DNA from 2 places in the Tuberibacillus sp. Marseille-P3662 genome. Region 2 is predicted to be linked to the other one. Evidence: a T-box and tRNA genes for the amino acid it is inferred to sense, from the RefSeq annotation. Region 2 holds a T-box; the other holds one or more tRNA genes.
What was found. A T-box is a leader RNA that pairs with one kind of tRNA and senses whether it is charged. The one in region 2 lies ahead of tyrS (tyrosine--tRNA ligase), so its partner is inferred to be a tRNA-Tyr.

Region 1: it has a tRNA-Tyr gene. The T-box ahead of tyrS (tyrosine--tRNA ligase) is inferred to sense a tRNA for this amino acid. The anticodon was not compared.

The regions. Positions count from the first base shown of each region.
Region 1 covers NZ_FXBS01000003.1:202,621-206,094, reverse strand. Annotated here, with positions in the region: gene B9Y89_RS02515 (EcsC family protein) at 1-372, shown strand, start outside; gene B9Y89_RS02510 (hypothetical protein) at 457-663, shown strand; gene B9Y89_RS02505 (hypothetical protein) at 738-1,118, opposite strand; tRNA gene B9Y89_RS02500 (tRNA-Leu) at 1,382-1,462, opposite strand; tRNA gene B9Y89_RS02495 (tRNA-Leu) at 1,466-1,555, opposite strand; tRNA gene B9Y89_RS02490 (tRNA-Cys) at 1,593-1,667, opposite strand; tRNA gene B9Y89_RS02485 (tRNA-Gly) at 1,691-1,765, opposite strand; tRNA gene B9Y89_RS02480 (tRNA-Gln) at 1,770-1,844, opposite strand; tRNA gene B9Y89_RS02475 (tRNA-His) at 1,851-1,927, opposite strand; tRNA gene B9Y89_RS02470 (tRNA-Trp) at 1,941-2,014, opposite strand; tRNA gene B9Y89_RS02465 (tRNA-Tyr) at 2,022-2,107, opposite strand; tRNA gene B9Y89_RS02460 (tRNA-Thr) at 2,159-2,232, opposite strand; tRNA gene B9Y89_RS02455 (tRNA-Phe) at 2,242-2,317, opposite strand; tRNA gene B9Y89_RS02450 (tRNA-Asp) at 2,338-2,413, opposite strand; tRNA gene B9Y89_RS02445 (tRNA-Met) at 2,434-2,510, opposite strand; tRNA gene B9Y89_RS02440 (tRNA-Val) at 2,702-2,777, opposite strand; tRNA gene B9Y89_RS02435 (tRNA-Glu) at 2,843-2,917, opposite strand; tRNA gene B9Y89_RS02430 (tRNA-Ser) at 2,933-3,022, opposite strand; tRNA gene B9Y89_RS02425 (tRNA-Asn) at 3,028-3,102, opposite strand; rRNA gene rrf (5S ribosomal RNA) at 3,114-3,229, opposite strand; rRNA gene B9Y89_RS02415 (23S ribosomal RNA) at 3,320-3,474, opposite strand, start outside.
Region 2 covers NZ_FXBS01000006.1:856,439-859,912, forward strand. Annotated here, with positions in the region: gene mug (G/U mismatch-specific DNA glycosylase) at 190-708, shown strand; gene B9Y89_RS12900 (NAD(P)/FAD-dependent oxidoreductase) at 705-1,802, opposite strand; T-box leader at 1,892-2,114, shown strand; gene tyrS (tyrosine--tRNA ligase) at 2,171-3,427, shown strand.

The DNA of each region.
Region 1 (3,474 bases), on a different contig from region 2:
AAGACCTTGCAGGAAATCGCCATTTGTTATGGTTATGACCCAGAAGATAAAAGCGAACGCATTTTCATCGTCAAATGCCTGCAGTTTGCTTCTTCTGATATTGTCGGGAAGAAAGCAATCATTGAAGAATTAAGTGACTTTCATTCCGACAATAAGGAGCAGCAAACCGCTTCTCAACTGCAGGGATGGCGTGAAGTTGTCATGACTTATCGGGATCATTTCGGATGGAAGAAACTCCTTCAACTCGTCCCTATTGCCGGGATCATTTTCGGGGCGATGGTCAATAAATCAACACTTGAAGACGTTGCTGAAGCAGGAAGAATGCTCTATAAGAAACGAAGGATTCTTGAAAGGCTAAAGAGAACTAATTAAATGCCATATTCCCTTTTTTAAATGTCTCCGGACCAGGATAGTCTCTATTCTCACAGGGGACATTACGAATACGGAGGTGAAATCATGGCTAAGGAAAAGAAGAATACGGAAGAGTTTAATGCTGAACTATACGGAATGGGACTATACGGAACAACTGCAAATATTGAAGTAGAAGGTTACAACATGTCTGGTGATATAGAGAACGCCGGACACCTCGACAAGGGCTATAAAAAAGATAAAGAACATATGGGTGCCCAAGCATCTGTGGAAAATTCCGATTCTGAAGAGTAAAAGCTAACTGGCCAAAGAGACAAGGGGGACGATTCACTCCTTGTCTCTGTAATACCCACAATATACGTAACATGCTAATATCTAGGCATTAATACAAACATATTGAATACACAATATAACAAAAATATTAGTGTTAAAATGACAATACCGATAAAGGCGAAAATAATCGTCGCTGTTGACTTTTTTCCTTCCATTACAGCAGCAACAAAAAAAGAGAAAAAGGCAAGAAAAAACGGATATCGATATTGAATACCTAATGAATGGAAAAGCCCTTCCTTAGGTTCATATGACAATTGTCGGTTTATCTCAACGAAGTACATGGAAATGATACCAAAACCGAATAAGATTAATACTATACTAATAAAACTAATAAACTTGTGCAATAGGCCCTCTATGGGCGCCCTCTTGTTATCCCGCCCAATGATTAGAATCTTTTGAATTACTTTCATTGTCATCTTTCAGCCTTCTTTTTGCTTCTAATATTTTTGGATCGGTTTTCATAATGGCAAAAATAACGATCCCTATAGCTGTTAATAAAAATATAAAGACCGGACCTGTAAGTAAGACATCCATGATAGTGATTTGCATGTTATTGTTCATGACCCAATCAATTTTGTTTGAAAAATATTTTGCGGCTTATTCCAATCTTTAAACCCTTAAAACAAAAAAAGACGCCTTTGCTTTTGCAAAAACGTCTTGATTACGCTTATAAAATAAGTGCCGATGGTGGGAGTCGAACCCACACTCCAGAGGAACACGATTTTGAGTCGTGCGCGTCTGCCAATTCCGCCACATCGGCGTATGGTGCCGAGGGGGGGACTCGAACCCCCACGGAGGAAGACCCTCCCCAGGATTTTAAGTCCTGTGCGTCTGCCAATTCCGCCACCCCGGCGTAAGTTTTATTTTCACTCCAAGGCTTGTCTATCACTTGGAGGCGGCACCCGGATTCGAACCGGGGAATAAGGGTTTTGCAGACCCCTGCCTTACCACTTGGCTATGCCGCCAAAATGGAAATTATAAGATCAAGTGGAGCGGAAGACGGGATTCGAACCCGCGACCCCCACCTTGGCAAGGTGGTGTTCTACCGCTGAACTACTTCCGCAATATGGCTGGCCCAGCTGGATTCGAACCAGCGCATCCCGGTACCAAAAACCGGTGCCTTACCGCTTGGCTATGGGCCATCATTATGGGGCGGATGATGGGGATCGAACCCACGAAATGTCGGAACCACAATCCGATGCGTTAACCACTTCGCCACATCCGCCGTGACATTAAAGTGGCAGGGGTAGTAGGAATCGAACCCACATCGGAGGTTTTGGAGACCTCTGTTCTGCCGTTAAACTATACCCCTAAGTTAGTGGTGGAGGGAGTAGGATTCGAACCTACGAACCCGAAAGGGAGCGGATTTACAGTCCGCCGCGTTTAGCCACTTCGCTATCCCTCCGTATTAAGTCAATCAATACATATTATATGATTATTATAAAAAAGTGTGAAATGCCGGCCGAGGGACTCGAACCCCCAACCTACTGATTACAAATCAGTTGCACTGCCAGATTGTGCTAGGCCGGCATTTTAAAATGGTGGCTCGAGACGGAATCGAACCGCCGACACGAGGATTTTCAGTCCACTGCTCTACCGACTGAGCTATCGAGCCATAATACTAAGCATATAAAATGGCGGGTCTGACGGGAATCGAACCCGCGATCTCCTGCGTGACAGGCAGGCATGTTAACCGCTACACCACAGACCCATATGTAAAAATAAATATTGTGGTTGCGGGGGCAGGATTCGAACCTGCGACCTTCGGGTTATGAGCCCGACGAGCTACCGAACTGCTCCACCCCGCGTCGTTACAAAGATTACGGATGATGTTATTTCTCAGAAGTTATTGTTCGTATTCACTTTTTCAATCTCGGCGTGAATACTCAGCGCTGTCTACTCGACGATGCTTTGCTTGAGTGCTCCACCCCGCGTCGTTACAAAGATTACGGATGATGTTATTTCTCAGAACTTTCTATAAATGAATGTTTGTATTCTATGGTGGAGGATGCAGGGCTCGAACCTGCGACCCCCTGCTTGTAAGGCAGATGCTCTCCCAGCTGAGCTAATCCTCCAAAAGACACATTAATAATTATATTAAATTTTGCTCGGAATTGCAAGAGCTAATTTATGTAATTATTGGTGACCCCTACGGGACTCGAACCCGTGTTACCGCCGTGAAAGGGCGGTGTCTTAACCGCTTGACCAAGGGGCCCTTACTTATTTTAAATGGCGGAGAGCGAGGGATTCGAACCCTCGGTACGGGGAACCGCACACACGATTTCCAATCGTGCTCCTTCGACCACTCGGACAGCTCTCCGAATATGGCTCCGCAGGTAGGATTCGAACCTACGACCGATCGGTTAACAGCCGATTGCTCTACCACTGAGCTACTGCGGAATAATGATTTAGCTTGGCGGCGTCCTACTCTCACAGGGGCAAAGCCCCAATTACCATCGGCGCTGAAGAGCTTAACGACCGTGTTCGGGATGGGAACGGGTGTGACCTCTTCGCCATCACCACCAAACTAATATTTCCTTTTCATTCTGTTCAAAACACTGATATGTATGGATTGAACATTGAAAGCTAGAAACGAAAGTAGAAACCGCATCTCTTTTAGGATAAGCCCTCGACCGATTAGTATCCGTCAGCTTCACGTGTCACCACGCGTCCACACCGGACCTATCAACCTCATCATCTCTAAGGGGTCTTACTGGCCTAACGCCATGGGAAATCTCATCTTGAGGGGGGCTTCATGCTTAGATGCTTTCA
Region 2 (3,474 bases):
AGATTCATGATTGTATACATTTATTCGTGATTTAGGATTAATGTGTGTATGTTATATCTATTATGAGGCGTAATTATAATCAATGTTCAAGGATTACTTCCTCGCTTTGTTAAGTAACGACCATATTATTTTAGTCGACACTAACCCATCTTTGTATGGTGCGAGGTAAAAATAAGAGGAGTGTTGATGTTGAAATCGCTTGAAGATCATGTTGAAGCTGGTTTAAACCTATTATTTGTCGGCTTTAATCCGTCCCTAAAGTCTGGTGAAACGGGTCATCACTATGCGAATCCGAATAATCGATTCTGGTCGATACTATATCGATCTGGTTTGACTGAGCGAAAACTAAAACCAGAGGAGGACGCTCATGTCTTAAAATATCATTATGGTTTAACGAATATCGTTGATCGTCCGACCAAAGGGGCAGAAGGGATTTCTAACGACGAATATAAGAAAGGCGCGGAAAGATTGAAGAGAAAGATTGAAACCTTGCACCCTGCCATTGTTTGCTACGTCGGTAAAGGGGTTTATCAAGCCTTCAGCGGTCGACGAAAAGTGTTATGGGGGGAGCAAGAAACTTCGATGATACCAGGGACAATCGATTTTGTTGCTCCCTCCTCCAGCGGGCTTGTCAGAATGAAATTAGATGAAATTGTGGCGATTTATCAAAAATTATTACCATTATTAGAAGGAAACAGAACGCATTAAACGTCGCCACGTTTGATTTGTGAAAGGATGTGTCTCTGATGCCGATGATGAACGGCCCATAACCGCCGACTGATAGATACTTTGTTTTTATTAATCAAACAAGCTTTCTTTTGACCCAAGGATATAGTGGTTTGGATCTCCATTGACGGTTCAAAAACATATCCCTCACCGTTAGTCAAATAACCTTTAATATTTTGCCAAAGAAGTTCCCCCATTTGTAGGGGATCCATTGCTGATAAGCTGTGGTTGGGATGTTGATTGATCGTTGCTGTCCGGCCTACTGCAAATATATAGGGATACTTTTTGACTTGTAAGGTATTTTCGATAAGTAAATAGTCATTTTGATCGGTCGGTAATTTAGCTTTTCGAAACATGTCCATTGCTTTGTCATTCATTAACCAGAGCAAGTGATCATGAGGGATCGTTTGTCCGGTTTTAGCTTGGACACCATTTAGATAAACTTCTTGAATCGGCGTGTCTAACCAGCATTCAATTCCCATCTTTCCAAGATGTTTTTCAATTTTGGAACTAATATTTGGATGATGGTTCGCCAGCAAACGGCCGTTTGCGAGTATTCTAACGGGTTCAGTCACGTGATGGCGGTGTCGCCATGCCTTAATGGCTCCAGCAAGTTCAATGGTCATTTTATCGTCACCGACAATGGATAATTCACCTTGCGTGCGTACCTTATCAATCACCTCTGGGAAGCGATAGTCTGGTTTAATTGTTAGAGCCGATTCACGCGCTCCCGTAATATTGGTCTCACCGGTTAGTGTGCCATTGTTAAATGAAATCAAATCAAAGGAAAGAACACGGCCGGTTTGGGTGAGGACCTGCTTCGTGTTCGGATCTATGGAAAGAACAGCATCTTGTAAAAAAGTGGCCTGAGCAGCTTCAGTTAAAGGTTCAATCGCTAGGCTGATATCGTCCAAAGCATCGATACCTTCAGCAAATCCTGAAAACAACCCAGCGTGGTAATGGATAGGAGACGGTGAAATTAGTGTTACTTCAGTATCGGGCAGATTTGTTTGACGCAACTGTTTTATAATATGTAAATGAGCCAGTCCAGCTCCAACTAATAATAATTGTTTCATTGTCTTCACTCACTAACTGTCCAAATGTATGATCAATCGTTGACCCTCATTATAATTTATGGTAAAAGGGTATATATACAATATTATAGTAGAAATCATGGATGGGATGCCAGTAGCTAATATGTCCCTGTTTCAGAAAGCTGGTGGTTGCTGCGAACCGGCACAGACTTATAAGCGAATTACCTCCCGGAGTGCTTCTGTGAATGATACTGAGTAACAGAAGACGGTGACAGCCGTTATATGAATGAGCCGGAGTCTTTTTTTTTGCAAAGATTCAAGAAGGATGGTACCGCGCGTATTAGCGCTCCTTATATAGGAGGGCTTTTTTTATTTGGTAAAAATGATTGTAGAAGGAGTCATGATGACAAATGGATATTATTCAAGATTTAGAGGCCAGAGGGCTTATTTATCAAACCACAGATATTGAATCGCTAAAGGAAGCTTTAAAACAACCCATTCATCTCTATTGTGGGTTTGATCCGACCAGTGACAGTTTACACGTTGGCAATCTGCTCATGATTATTACGCTTCGTCGTTTTCAAGAAGCAGGCCATTTTCCGATTGGTTTAGTTGGAGGTGGCACAGGATTAATTGGTGATCCAAGTGGTCGCACATCAGAACGACAGCTCAATGAGGAATCAATCGTACGTGAATGGGGACAGAAAATTAAAGATCAGTTATCAAGGTTTCTTGATTTCGAACGGGACAATAATCCCGCACGGGTTGTGAATAACTATGATTGGTTAGGTGGATTGACATTAGTTGAATTTTTACGGGATACAGGTAAACATTTTCCGCTTACTTACATGATGTCTAAGGATTCTGTACAGACGCGTATAGAGGAAGGTATTTCATATACTGAGTTTACGTACATGATGCTGCAATCTTATGACTACTTGAATCTTTATACCAAAGAAAAGGTTCGCTTGCAGATTGGCGGCAGTGATCAATGGGGTAATATCACCGCTGGATTAGAATTAATCCGTCGTACGGGTCATGAGGAACCGGCTTATGGTTTGACGGTCCCGTTAATCACGAAGAGTGATGGTACGAAGTTTGGCAAAACAGCGGGTGGCGCTATCTGGCTTGATCCAGAAAAGACAACACCTTATGAATTTTACCAATTCTGGTATAACACGGATGACCGTGATGTGATTCCATTTCTGAAGTCATTTACATTCCTGAGTCTGGACACCATTGCTTCTTTACAACAGGAGCAAGAAAAAACACCGGAACAGCGTCCGGCCCAGAAAGCTCTTGCTGAAGCGATGACCCGTTTCATTCATGGTGAGGACGCGCTGGAACAGGCGGTTAAAATTTCTCAAGCTCTATTTAGTGGTGACGTCAAACAATTGTCAGGTTCGGATATTGAGCAAGGTTTTAAAGATGTGCCATCCTATACCATGACTTCAAAAGAAGATGTTGGATTGCTGAATGTCCTTGTTGAGGCGGGTGTAACAGGCTCCAAACGACAAGCGAGGGAAGATATTAAAAATGGAGCGATTTATGTCAATGGTGAACGAATTCAAGATATGCAATATACGCTAACAGCCGATGATCGAATTGACGACCAGTTTATCATTCTTCGCCGCGGTAAGAAAAAATATTATCTCATTCAGTATTAAATAGAACCTCTACGGACTGTGATGCGACAGTCCGTATTTTTTTAATA